3 regions of the Bilophila sp. T19-St14 genome follow, and region 2 is predicted to be linked to each of the others. Evidence: predicted binding sites of a transcription regulator. Region 2 holds the regulator's gene; each other region holds the start of a gene.
What was found. The regulator sigma-54, encoded in region 2, starts transcription at its own class of promoters, with help from an activator protein. The targets are predictions, from matches to a motif close to CTGGCACGGNNNNTGCTT.
Positions count from the first base shown of each region.

Region 1: AC6I1V_RS08415 (glutamine synthetase III family protein) is a predicted target of sigma-54. The motif match lies at 2,493-2,510, and genes of this name have one in related genera.
Region 3: hpsG ((2S)-3-sulfopropanediol dehydratase) is a predicted target of sigma-54. The motif match lies at 2,249-2,266, and genes of this name have one in related genera.

Region 1 is NZ_BAAGFT010000001.1:1,965,312-1,969,802, forward strand. It holds gene AC6I1V_RS08415 (glutamine synthetase III family protein) at 267-2,456, opposite strand; gene rny (ribonuclease Y) at 3,074-4,491, opposite strand, start outside.
Region 2 is NZ_BAAGFT010000001.1:477,471-481,961, forward strand. It holds gene rapZ (RNase adapter RapZ) at 1-477, opposite strand, end outside; gene hpf (ribosome hibernation-promoting factor, HPF/YfiA family) at 609-1,145, opposite strand; gene rpoN (RNA polymerase factor sigma-54) at 1,283-2,761, opposite strand; gene lptB (LPS export ABC transporter ATP-binding protein) at 3,074-3,796, opposite strand; gene AC6I1V_RS02195 (LptA/OstA family protein) at 3,796-4,371, opposite strand; gene lptC (LPS export ABC transporter periplasmic protein LptC) at 4,411-4,491, opposite strand, start outside.
Region 3 is NZ_BAAGFT010000002.1:621,693-626,183, reverse strand. It holds gene hpsG ((2S)-3-sulfopropanediol dehydratase) at 1-2,075, opposite strand, end outside; gene AC6I1V_RS17155 (sigma-54 interaction domain-containing protein) at 2,617-4,050, opposite strand.

The DNA of each region.
Region 1 (4,491 bases), 1.5 Mb from region 2:
TCAGGGTGGGAGTAGAGAGGCAGTCTTTTTCTTCGGAAAGAGGCTGCCTCTCTCGTTTCCGGCGGCTGGGCCGGAAAAAGGGAAGGCCTTCCCGGAAAGGCTTCCCTCTCTCCCGTTCCCTCCGGCAAAGCGACATACTGCACACGGAGCCGCCACCGGAGAACAGGGCGCCATACCCAAACAGGCCCCAGCGGGATATTTTCAGCAAGCGGCGGGACAGCCCTCCCGCCAGCCCCGGAAAGCGGAGAAGCGCCCTTCCCTGAAGCCTAGTGGAGCCACAGCAGTTCGGCGTAGCTCGGCAGCGGCCAGTCATGGCTGGAGCACAGGCATTCCAGCGCATCGGCATGGCTGCGGCACGCATTCATGGCCGGAAGCACGGTGTCACGGGCGTAGGCGGCGCGTGCCAGCGCCGTGCCGCCGAAATCGGCGTTGACGGCGGCTTCAAGGGTGTCCAGAGCGGACATCAGGCCGCACACCTGCTCGCGTACCCGTACAAAATACGCCTTTTCCTCCGCCGCATCGTCCACAAGGGCCGCTGCGGACGAAGCCGCTTTCGCCAAACGGGTCTGATACGCCAAGGCGACGGGCAGGATGCGGGTACGCCCAAGCTTCAATGCAGTATGCCCTTCGATTGATACGCTGTGCGTGTAGTTCTCCAGCAAAATTTCCTGCCGGGACAACATTTCCCTTGGGCTCAGGACGCCGTGGCGTTCAAAAACAGCCATCACATCCTTGTCGCTGTAGTGGGCAAGGGCCGCCACGGTGTCCTTGAGGTTCGGCAGCCCGCGCTTTTCAGCCTCGGCAAGCCACTCGTCGCTGTACCCGTTGCCGTCGAATACGATGGGCATGTGCTCGGCGAACAGCTTGGCGAGCAGGCCCTGAATGGCGGCGTTGAGCGGCGTCCCTTGGGCAAGCTCGGCTTCCAGCATGGAGGCGATGTCGTCCAGCGCGCAGGCCATAGCCGCATTCAGGGCAATATTTGCCGTGGCGATGTTTTGGGAGGAGCCGAGGGCGCGGAATTCAAACTTGTTGCCGGTGAACGCGAACGGGCTGGTCCGGTTGCGGTCGGACAGATCGCGCGGGATGTTCGGCAACACGGAAACGCCTATCTGGAGCGGTTCCGAGCAGCCTCCGGCGGCCTCTTTCCCGTAGGCGATGGCACGGATGATCGCGGAGAGGCTGTCCCCAAGATACACGGACAACACGGCGGGCGGCGCTTCGTTGGCGCCCAGGCGGTGATCGTTGCTGGCCCCGATGATGCCGAGGCGCAGGTTGATGCCGTGCTTGTGCACGGCGCGCAGGACGGCGGCGAGGAAGATGAGGAACTGGGCGTTCTTCATCGGGGTTTCGCCGGGATTCAGCAGGTTGTGGCCGTCGGAATCGCACAGCGACCAGTTGTTGTGCTTGCCCGATCCGTTGACGCCCGCGAACGGCTTTTCGTGCAGCAGGCAAACGTAGCCATGCCTCCGGGCCGTGCGGCGCATCACTTCCATCGTCAGCATGTTGTGGTCCGTGGCGATGTTCACATCCTCGTACACGGGAGCGATCTCAAACTGGCCGGGAGCCACTTCGTTGTGGCGGGTGTGCGCGGGGATGCCGAGCGCGAAAAGGCGCTGTTCCACATCCTGCATGTAGGCCAGAACCCGGCTGGGGATGCTGCCGAAGTAGTGATCCTCCATTTCCTGCCCCTTGGCGGGCTTTGCGCCGTAAAGGGTGCGCCCGCACATCATGAGGTCGGGCCGCTGGACATAGAGGCGCCGATCGACAAGGAAATATTCCTGCTCGGAACCCACCATCGCCTGAACGCCGGTAGCCGTCGTATTGCCGAGCAGACGGAGGATGCGCAGGGCCTGTGCGGAAACGGCCTCCACAGAGCGCATCAGCGGCGTTTTGCGGTCAAGGGCCTCACCCGTGTAGGAATAGAACACCGTGGGGATGTACAGCGTCTTGCGCCCGTACTCGTCGCCAAGCAGGAATACCGGCGAGGTAGGGTCCCACGCCGTGTAGCCGCGGGCCTCAAACGTCGAACGGATGCCGCCGGACGGGAAGGAAGAAGCGTCCGGCTCACCCTTGATGAGCATTTTCCCGGAAAACTCGCCGAACACCTGCCCGTCCGCCGTGGGAGACAGAAAGGCGTCGTGCTTTTCAGCGGTCAGCCCGGTCATGGGCTGGAACCAGTGGGTGTAATGCGTAGCGCCATGTTCGAGAGCCCAATCCTTCATGGCCCCGGCGATGATGTCGGCATCGGCAGGATCAAGCGGGGTGCGGTGGGTCATGGTCCGCATGAGGCGGTCATACACCTCGCGCGGGAGCCGTTGGCGCATGACGCGCGTGTTGAAGACATCGCAGCCATACCCGCTGGCAAGAGCCTTGCCCTGTTCCGAAGCCGGAAGGGGCGCGACAGGCTGGGCCGTGGAAATATGATCAAGGGCTGTTTCACGGACGGTGGAACTCATGAACTCACTCCTCGAATAAGGTTGATGCCCGGATAAAAGCAAAATCGGGGCCAACATCCTCAAAGTGCGGGCGGAATCCATGCCACTCAATCAATATACTGAAACTACAAGATTATTTTATACACATCCTGAAACAGGATTCCGTTTGCCCCTCCCTTAGAAAATGAGAAGCAAGGCGCTCATGAAAGATCCTACCTTTATGTAGAATTTATTTATTTCTTTGATTTCATAGATTTTTTATCCTAACCCCTTCCTCCCGTCCGCCAAAGCCCACTCCTTGAACGTCCAATCAAATGGAATTCCGTGGGGTTTTCACAAAAAAGACCTTTTTGTAGGAAATGCCCATCAATCTACATTTTTGTAGATTGATGCCATTGTGCCAGTGCAAAGCATGCCGCCTCTTCGGAGAGGCAACGCGCGGGCACAACCCGCCCGGCATACCAACCATAAAAGGAGAGGATGGAACCTTTTCGCCTAAGCCCTGTAAAAAGATTCCCTTTTACAGGGGTTAGGTGAAGAGGCCGCGCCATTTGGAGGCGGCTCCCGCCAATATCTTTGCGGCACAAAAAAAGGAGGGAACCGAAGTTCCCTCCCGTGAAAGGCATGATGGGCAATGGCTATTTCGCGTAGCCGACGGCCCGGCGCTCACGGATGACCGTAACGCGGATCTGTCCGGGATAGGTGAGGTTTTCCTCAATTTTTCCGGTAATGCCCTTACAGAGCATATACGTCTGATCGTCGTCCACGTTTTCGGAATTGACCATGACGCGGATTTCGCGCCCGGCTTGGATGGCGTACGCTTTGGATACGCCGTCGAATTCGGAGGCGATGTTTTCCAAGTCCTCAAGGCGCTTGACGTAGCTTTCCAAGAGTTCCTTGCGCGCGCCGGGACGGGCCCCGGAAAGGGAGTCCGCGGCCTGCACCAGCACGGCCAGCGCGGTTTCAGGACGCTGATCCTCATGGTGCGCGGCGATGGCGTGCAGGATTTCCTTGCTTTCGTTGTACTTTTTGGCGAGATCCGCACCGATGAGCGCGTGCGGGCCTTCGACCTCGTGGTCGACGGCCTTGCCGATGTCGTGCAGCAGGCCGGCACGCTTGGCTTTTTTGATGTCCATGCCGAGCTCGGCGGCCATCATGCCGCACAGGGCGGAAACTTCCAGCGAATGCTGGAGCACGTTCTGCGTGAAGCTGGTACGGTAGCGGAGCTGGCCCAGAAAGCGGACGAGTTCGGGATGGATGCCGTGTACGCCCGCGTCGAACGTGGCCTGTTCGCCCACTTCGCGGATCTGCACTTCAAGCTCCTGCTCGCATTTGTGGACAACATCCTCAATGCGGGCCGGATGGATGCGCCCGTCCTGAATGAGGCGCTCAAGGGCCATCTTGGCGACTTGGCGGCGCAGGGGGCTGTATGCGGACAGGATGACCGTTTCGGGGGTATCGTCGATGATGAGATCAACGCCGGTAGCCGCTTCCAAAGCGCGGATATTGCGCCCTTCGCGGCCGATGATGCGGCCTTTCATGTCTTCGCTGGGCAGGGTCACGGCGGTGACGGTATGTTCGCCCACATAATCGCCCGCATAGCGCTGGATGGAACAGGCGATGATTTCCTTCGCCTTGCGGTCTGCGGTTTCGCGGGCTTCGGCCTCAATGAGGCGCATCATCTTGGCGGCCTCGTGGCGGGTGCGGGACTCGATTTCCGCAAAAAGCCGCTGCCGGGCCTCCTCAGCGGTCAGGCCGGAGACTTCCTGCAGACGGTGTTCCTGCTCGTCGATGCGTTCGTTGAGCGTTTCCTCAAGCTCGGCAAGCTTCCGCTCCTTTTTGGCGAGATCTTTTTCGACGCTCAGGAGTTCGTGTTCTTTTTCGGTCGCTTTTTCAAGCTTTTCCTCAAGCCGCTCTCCCTGCTCCTGAAGCTTGCGGTCACGGGCCTTCAGCTCGCGCTCGCGTTCCTTGAACTCGTGCTCAAGTTCGCGCTTCTGGTTGAACAGCTCGTCCTGCCCCTGAAGGAGGATTTCCTTCTTCTGCGCCTGGGCTTCCT
Region 2 (4,491 bases):
GTGGATGGAAAAGGAAGAGGTATCGATGACATTATCGGCGATTTCCCGAACGGAAGCAAGGCGTTCCATTTCTTCGCGCACGGCCTGTTCCAAGCCGACGCCTTCCCGTTCAAGCGGATGGGGACGGCGAGTTGTGGCGTAGCGCCGCATAATAACGGCTGGATCTGCTTCCAGATAAAGGATCTTCGTGCGGAACCCCATACCGGACAGCCGATGCAGCGCCTGATCGAGTTCAGCCATAAACTCGCTGCGCCGCTGATCGAAACCAAGAGCTATGCCATGAGAAGGCTCAACTGAGGAACTCTGTAGAAGGCGCACCATCTCCGGCATGAGCTCTGGCGGCACCCCGTCCGCCGTGAACAGGCGCATGTCCTCAAAGACATGAAGTACAGTACTTTTGCCCGCACCGGAGAGCCCGGTGATGATAAAGATCGGCTTATCAGCATTCGCTTTGGGGCCTTCGGGAGTAGGGTTCATCGACTTTGTCGCGACATGGTTAGGAAGGAGAGGCTGATCCGTCATGAGTGCTTCCGTAGTAACAGGAAGCCCGCCCGGTGATACTCTCCGGGCGGGCTTGTTGAAATTACTTTATCGTATCGGCACAAGCCCTAGAAAATAGGATCTATCAATCCAAGGTTACCGTTCTTACGCCGATAGATGACATTGATGCGATCATTTTCCGAATTTAGGAAAGTGAGGAATTCAAAGTCATTTGCATCAAGCTGCATGGCCGCTTCGTCGGGACTCATGGGCTTGGGAGAAAAATGGTCGCGCCCCGTAATCGTGCGTTCACCATCCTCTTCCGTTACTTCAAACGTATACACGTCAATATCATTGGCGCGCCCCTTCCGATGGATTTCCTTGTTCCGGGAAACAAACTTCTTGACCTGAGCTTCCAGCTTATCAAGAACGAGGTCGATGGAGGCGTACATATCTTCCGAGGCTTCGCTGGCGGCAATATTGATGCCGTCACCGGTAAGCTGAACTTCAACGCGCTGGCGGAACTTGTCGACCGCCATATTTACCTGCGCATCAAGAGCGGGGTTCTTGCCGAAGAACCTTCCCAACTTCTCCATACGGCGACGGGCATACTTACGCAAATGTTCAGACGGCTCGAAATTCTTGAAAGTAAAGGAAATGTGCATGAAGCCTCCTTTGGCTGCTAACCAGTCCGCACAACGAATACCAAGATATCCGCAACGGACATTGCTTTGTCAGGCATGATTCCTTTACAACAACCTTTTTGAGGTCCTGTCAAGGCCTCTCAAGCGGCCTCGAACGGCTAAAAATGGGCCTTCCTTCTGGATGATGACGGAATATCCATTGCCATCCGGTACTTGGCTACCGTTCTCCGGGCTATATTCACCTTTAAGTGTTCCTTGAGAATTTCACCGATGCGTTCATCCGAGAGGGGATTTTTAGGATCTTCTTCACTGATGCACTTTTTGATGAGCGCCTTGACGCTCTCCGAACCCACTTGGCTTCCGTCATCCAATTCCAGCGCGCTGTTGAAGAAGAACTTGAGTTCGTACACGCCAAAGGGGGTTGCCACATACTTATTGGTCGTGATGCGGCTGACCGTGGATTCGTGCATGTTGATATCGTCGGCGATGTCTTTCAGGATAAGCGGCTTGAACTTGCTGATCCCTTCCTCAAAAAAGCCGCGCTGATGTTTTACAATACTTTCGACAACTTTGTACAATGTCCGCTGCCGTTGGTGCAGGCTTTTGATAAGCCACGCCGCGGAACGGATTTTTTCGTTGAAGTATTCTTTTTCCTTGCTGGACGCGTTTTCCGATGCATTATCATACACGGGGCTCAAGTGCAGATTCGGCAGTCCGTCCTCATTGAGGACAATGAGGAATTCCCCGTCCACCTTGTATACAAAGACATCAGGGCTGACATAAGTGGACACGCCTTCACCAAAACTCGCTCCGGGCATGGGATCAAGGGACTGGATGATATCCAGATATTCCTTGAGTTCATCCATATCCAGCCGGAACTTGCGGAGCAGGGGCTTGTATCTGTGGGCCTCCAGATCCTCAAGGTGATCGCGCACGAGATCGACAAGGACCTGATCCCTATCATATCCTAAAGCCTTTATCTGGATGAGGAGGCATTCTTGAGGCGTTCGGGCGGCGACACCCACCGGATCAAATAACTGGATGGCCTTAAGAACCGTTTCCACCTCTTCGACTGTAGGCCATGCCTTGTCTTTCGTTTCGTCGGTTGAAGCCTCGCCAGCAAAATCCGCCCGTGCCATCTCCGCCATTTCTTCAAGGGATGCTTGAAGGTAGCCGGAAGAAGAAAGATTTCCGATAATGATTTCACCGAGTTCTTTCTGATCGTCAGTAAGGGAGGAAAGGCGGAGCTGCCACATAAGGTGGCTTTCAAGCGTGGGACTGGAGGCATATCTGGCTTCCAGAGAACTCATTTCTTCGGGGAGCTCATAGTCTCTGGGCTGGACTTGCTGCGGGGTACTTGCGAATTCTCCGAGATAGTCTTCCCAGTCTTCGGAGCGGGCCACTTCCCGATCGTATGTAGGCTCATCGCGTGGGGATTCGGGGCGGACTTCTGCGGGGGGCTCGTTGGAGGGCTCATCCTGTATTTCTTCGAGAAACGGGTTTTCCAGCAACTCCCGCTGAACCGTTTCCACAAGCTCCAAGCGGGATAGCTGCAATAGGCGGATAGCCTGCTGCAATTGTGGTGTCATCACCAGCTGTTGTGAAAGCTTAAGCTGCTGTCTGAGTTCCAATGCCATGCAAATATCCCGTTGTCATAAGAGTCTGTCCAACCCGCAGGAACACCTTAAAAGAGGAGGGGAACCGACGGTACCCGTCAGGCCAAGAGCAACCGAGCATCTTTATGCCTCACATGCAGGGATTATGCCACATGCTCAGGGATGTTGCAAGAACAGGGATGCTTTTTTCTTCTGTTCTTTTCTTGTAGGTGGTTATTTGATAAAAAAGAAATGAGAAAAAAACTGGTTATTGTATTTTCCCCAGAAAAAAAGATCGGTACCGGAGTACACGATCTTTTTTTATCATTACAAAGAATGGCGAGCTACGGAGCCTCAGAGCGAGAACCCTTCTCCAAGATAGACGCTCCGAGCCTGTTCATTATTGACAATGGTTTCCGGTGTCCCGGAAAGAACGACCTGCCCTTGCACCATGAGATAGGCCCGGTCGCAAATCGTCAGAGTTTCACGGACGTTGTGGTCAGAGATGAGAACTCCGATCCCGCGATCGCGCAAGGCGCGTACCAAACCTTGAATATCGCCCACCGCAAGGGGGTCAATCCCGGCAAACGGCTCGTCGAGCAGGACGAATTTCGGTTCCCGAATAAGCGCACGGGCGATTTCCAAGCGTCGGCGTTCCCCACCGGACAGGTGCATAGCGTGGGATTTTTCCAGCCGGGTGAGGCCGAAATCTTCAAGCAAGATATCCGCCCTTTCTTTCTGCTCCTTGCGGGAAAGGCCCGTATGCTCCAGAATAATCTGAAGGTTTTGACGCACCGTAAGTTTTCTGAAGACGGAACTTTCCTGCGGGAGGTAGGAAATGCCCACACGTGCGCGCTCATGGAGCGGCCAAGTGCCAATATCCTGATCTTCAAGGAGAACCCGACCTGAAGACGGCTTGATGATCCCGGTCAGCATATAGAACGAAGTAGTTTTACCCGCCCCATTCGGGCCGAGCAGACCAACAATTTCCCCTTGGTTCACTTCGGGGGAAACGCCGCGCACGACCTCGCGTTGGCCGTACCATTTACGTAAATCAACTCCAGACAGTCGGGCCATCAGCGGTTCCCCCGAATCGGGCTGGAGCTTTTAGAGCCGGAAAAGACCGCTTCGACGCGCTTCTTGGAGCCGCCCATGACTTCACTACGGTTTTCTTCCGTAAAATATTTGATGGTCTCCCCAGTAACCGTATTTTCCCCGTCGGTCAGACGGGGATCGCCTTCCATGAGAAGGACGCCGTCGTCCATCGTATAGGTCGCTTTCGCGCAAGTGCCGTTGCGGTTTTCGCTTTTCATGCGCACATTCCGTTCGGCGACGATACGATCTACATCACCGGCGGCCATTCCGGCAGGCATACCGCCTTTTTCGTTTTCTTTCTTCTGTGCGTCCCCTTTGGGCGGCTTCAAATAAACCGTGATCCTGCTGGCCCATATTTCAATATCCGGTCGGACTACATGGACGTTTTTGTCAAAGATGACGAGCTGTTTTTCAGCAATATAGGTCAGCTGATCGGAGGTGATCCGTGTTTCAACATTTTTGGCGGGCTTTGGCGGCGTCACCGGCGCTGCCCACAGCGGGGCAGAGCAGAGCAGGCTTAAACTCAGTGTGGTTATACCTAAAAATTTTTTTTTCATAATGTTTTCCTAGCCGTAACCCATTGAAGCTATAGCGGCTTATTTCTTTGCAGGTTGAGGTAATTCTTGCTGGGGATTGGCCTGCGTTTCATGCGGAGAAGGTACGGCATTGACGTTTGT
Region 3 (4,491 bases), on a different contig from region 2:
AAGGGAATGTTGGCCGTGATGCTCACCATGCGCAAATCGAGATGGACGCCGGTATTCTTGAAGTTCTGAGAAAGAATTTCTTGGCAGGCAGCCTCGATGTCACGTCCTATGTTGTCGGCATAAGGGTCGTTGTTGCCGTAGCAGTGGCCGGAACGAAGAACGCGGCGGACATGCTCCTTGCCTTCAAAGTTGCATTCCAGCGCATCCAGCAGTTCGCGCATGGTGAACACCTTGTCGTCAAATACAAACTGCTTAATGGCCGCCAGAGAGTCCACTGCTGTGGCGAAGCCTATGCATTCCACAAAACCCAAGTCGAGCGTACCGGGAATGTTGCGAGGCGTATCCAGATCCATGCAGGACGCGAATGCCTTGTCGTGAAGCGCGTCTTCCATGGGCGCGGCATAAGTCTGACCACGTTGCTCCTGAATTTGATATTGGAGGAAAAGGGCATAGCGCATCATGAACTGAATCTGCCTCTTGAATGCGTCCCAAAACTCCTCCCATGTGCGGAACGTGCAGGGATCACCTGTTTCCATGGAGAACAAATCTTCTCCATAGCTCTTCAGGCGGCCGTTGAACAGCGTAGTTTCCACTGCAGCCGTGCAGTTGGTCTGTGTGCAGGGGCTTGTGTAGGAATCCACGTTGGGCATACGGATTTCCGTGCAACCGGAAGCGCAGTAGTCCATAATATCGAGCAACGGTGCTCCCTTAGCCAGATGAAGAGGGATGATTTCCTCGTCGTTGTACAGTTTTGGGAACCCCTGTCCCACCTTGACCGTTTCCGCCACGGCCCAGAGGAAGGCTTCAGGCGAACGGGCATGGATTCGGACCGCAAGGTCGGGTTGCTGAAGGGGGCATTCCCTGCGGGAACGGAGAATGAGGTAGCTTAGTTCGTTGGTCGCGTCCTGGCCGTCGCTGGTTTGTCCGCCCACGGTCGCCGCTTCCCAGTGAGCGTACCCTTCATGCTGCGTGGCGGACTGCGCGGAAATGGGCAGATTGAGGAACTGCGCCTCCTGAAGCCACAAGCAGTCCAGAAGTTCCAGCACCTTTTCGTCGTCCAGACGGCCAGATTCTATGTCGGCCTTGTAGTAAGGGTAGAGGTACTGGTCCATGCGGCCGTTGCCGAGCATGAAGCCTACGCAGCGTTCAAGCCTGACCATGCTTTGCACAAACCACATGGACTGCATGGCCTGATGGAACGTTTCGGCCGGAAACTCTGGTACTCTCATGCAGTTTTCCGCAATATTCTCCAGTTCGAGACGGCGGATGGGGTCGGATTCCGTGGCGGCCAGACGGCGGGCGGCTTCCGCATGCCTGTTCGCCCATATCACAAGAGCGTTGCAGATGGTCACCATGGCCTTGAGGAAAAATTCCTTTTCCCACAGATCCTTTGCGTTGTTTCTGTCCAGATGGGCCAAGCGTTCTTCCGCCTCTTTGCGTATGGCGGCTGCGCCCTTACGGATGATTTTATCGTAGTCTGGTACCCACTGAAGGCAGCCGTTCATGGATGCCTGTTCCCCGACATAGGGTCTGGGCACGCTGCCGTCAGGCGTGGCATAGGTGAATTTTCTGAACTCGTTGGGGATGGATTGGATGAGTTTTTTATGGAACGCCTTGTCCTTCCAGTACGGCACGATTTTTTCCTTGACGAAGCGGAGGTCTTCGACGTCGACGTGCAGGGGAGCGCTTAGGTTGTTTTGGGCGGCTTCCAGTCCTTCACCCATGATGTCGCCTATGATTTCAGGATACAGCAAACCGTAACGCCCCTTGTCGGTACCGACGCGGCCAACGAGAAGTTGGTCTTCCTCAATATAGACAGGAAGCTTTTCCGCGAGATGCTTCATAGCAAGGGCATAACGCAGAACAAGAGGCAGCCCCTCTGTTTCCTTCATGGATTCAGTAAAATATTTTGCGCGGTTCACATCGACATAGGGAACCATATTTTCAAAGCAGCGCCTGAATATTTTCTGAAAGCGGGCATGGTACGAAGGGGGGTTGTTCTTTCCGACACAACTGCCGGTGGCAATGGCTTGTTCCTGGGGGCTGTAGCTGACGGAAGTCAATGACGTATTCATGGTATCCTCCTGAAGGGATTTTTTTGATGGATGTCCTTCAAGAATGCTATATTTATGCCATGAATATAGTATGTTGAATTCTTTTTAGAATTTTTAAGAGTATAATTGTTTGTGGTAAAAACAACACGATAGTGTTGTTAAATTGCAACAAAAACGTAAAATTCAGTACGGATCAGCAGGGATCATGCCCGATCATCGCTGCATTCTTGTGGGAAGATGGGAGAAAAAACATGCAGCGCTTGGACGAAGAAAAATGATAACATATAGTTATTATTGTAAAAAATAATATAATAGATCGTTTGTTTTTTTGGGGACAAACGGCTCCTTTAATGTGTGGCAAAATGCCATTTTCCCCGATGGGCTGCAAAAAAAAGCGCACGTTGCTGCAAGAAGACAGCCGCAGGGTTGTCTTCAGGAGTTTTTTGTGGAGGCCATGTGCCCTGTAGAACAAATATGGAGGAATATATGTCGCTGGATTTTTTCAAAAAAAGCGAGTCTGGCCGGATGTGGCTGTAACCATTCTATTTGCGTTTACTGGTTATTATTCTATGCCATACTTGCGCATCTTTCTTGCAATGGTGGAGAAGTCGATGCCCAAATGGTTGGCCATAGCTCGGTATGTTCCATATTTTGCCCGGGCGTCGGTGAGCATTTTTCTTTCCAGAATTTCCGTGGCTTCGGGAAGCGTCATTTCCTTGGTTTCCTCTAAGGGGAGGTGAAGGTCATGCTTCTGAACTCCACACTGAAGGTACCTGGTGACATCTTCAGAGGTTATCTCGTTTGTTTCGGCAAGAACGACCAGCCTTTCCAATGTGTTGCTGAGTTCACGCACGTTCCCAGGCCAGTCATATGCGAGAAGGTGGGCCCACGCATCGCCGGTCAGATAACGGGAGAACCCATAGGCCTTGTTATATTTCTCCAGAAAGAAGGGGATAAATTCCATGAGATCCTGCCGGCGGTTTCTTAGTGGAGGAATGGACAGGGTAAAGACGCTAAGTCTATAGAAGAGATCGGAACGGAAAAGCCCCTGCCTGACGAGGACAGGCAGGTCCTTGTTGGTCGCCGCGATGATACGGACATGACAGTCGATATCTTTTCGTCCACCGACGCGTCTAAGCTTGCCTTCTTGGAGAACGCGCAGCAGCTTGACCTGAAGCTGGAGATCAAGATCTCCTATTTCATCAAGAAAGAGTGTGCCGTCGTCGACCTCTTCAAACAGGCCGGGCGTGTTTCGCCATGCACCTGTAAAGGCTCCCTTTTCATAGCCGAAAAGTTCCGATTCCATGAGGGCTGGCGGAATGGCGCCACAGTTGATTGCGAGCAATCTTTTTTTGTTGCGGTTACTTTTGCTGTGGATTCGCTTGGCGAGTACTTCTTTGCCCGTGCCGGATTCCCCAAGAATGAGTACCGGAGCACTTGTCTGCGCGATTTTGTCCGCCATCTTCAGAATATGCAACATTTCTGGAGAAGTTGCGGTGACGACGTTGGAATCGGGAAACATCTCCGAGGTGGAGCTCTGCGGAGCCTGAATATGACGCGTCCACGATGATGAGGCGATAATGAAGTTATAGACGTCGGCGATGTCACATGTCAGGGCGATGACACCTTCGAGCTGTTTTCTGTCGTCGATGACAGGTACGGTGATGGACATGAACGTACGGCCGCTGTACTGGGTGACTTCCCCAATATTCACCTTACAGGATTCGATGACCTTGATGGCCGCCGGATTCAGTATTATGCCAAATTTCTTCAAGTCATAAAGGCTGCGTCCCACAAACTCAGGGGGAATGATCCGGGATTCTCGAGCCTCCTGATTGGCATAGACAATGACCCCATTTTTATCGACGAAGTTGATGGCAAACCGGGCATTGTCGATAAAGTGGAAAAAATCCGGTAGCTCCACGCTGGAAAGAGCTATAGGGATTTCCAGCATTTTTTTCTGAAAGCCGTCGATAGATTTTTCTTTGTTGTTCATGGTATTGCCTCGTGAGTGGTCTCTGCCCTACCCCCTATTGAATAGATAAATAAAAAGCCTTGGGCAATCTTTAAGATCAAGTGGTCAGGCTTCTCCGGCAATCCCGGCGGAGTCGTTGATACCCATAGCCTATAAAAGAGCATTGCCGAAAGCAGCAGCATGGTCAAGAACGGCGAAGCCAGAAGGCTCGTTTTGACCATGCCGCTGTTTCAATAACATTTTTATATATTACGTTGGCTGTACCATATCGTATGAGCGTATCGGTCTGTTTCATCATTGAATCTTTGAATTGACTCCGGCGTAAGTTGGATATTAGCAATACAATATTTCCTATTGTCCAAAAGTCATATTAGACGGCCTTATAGCCATAAGCAATCCTCTCTCGCGGTTCGCCCCATAGGGACGGTGAAGTCTGTACAGCGTACTAACCAACCTCCTTCG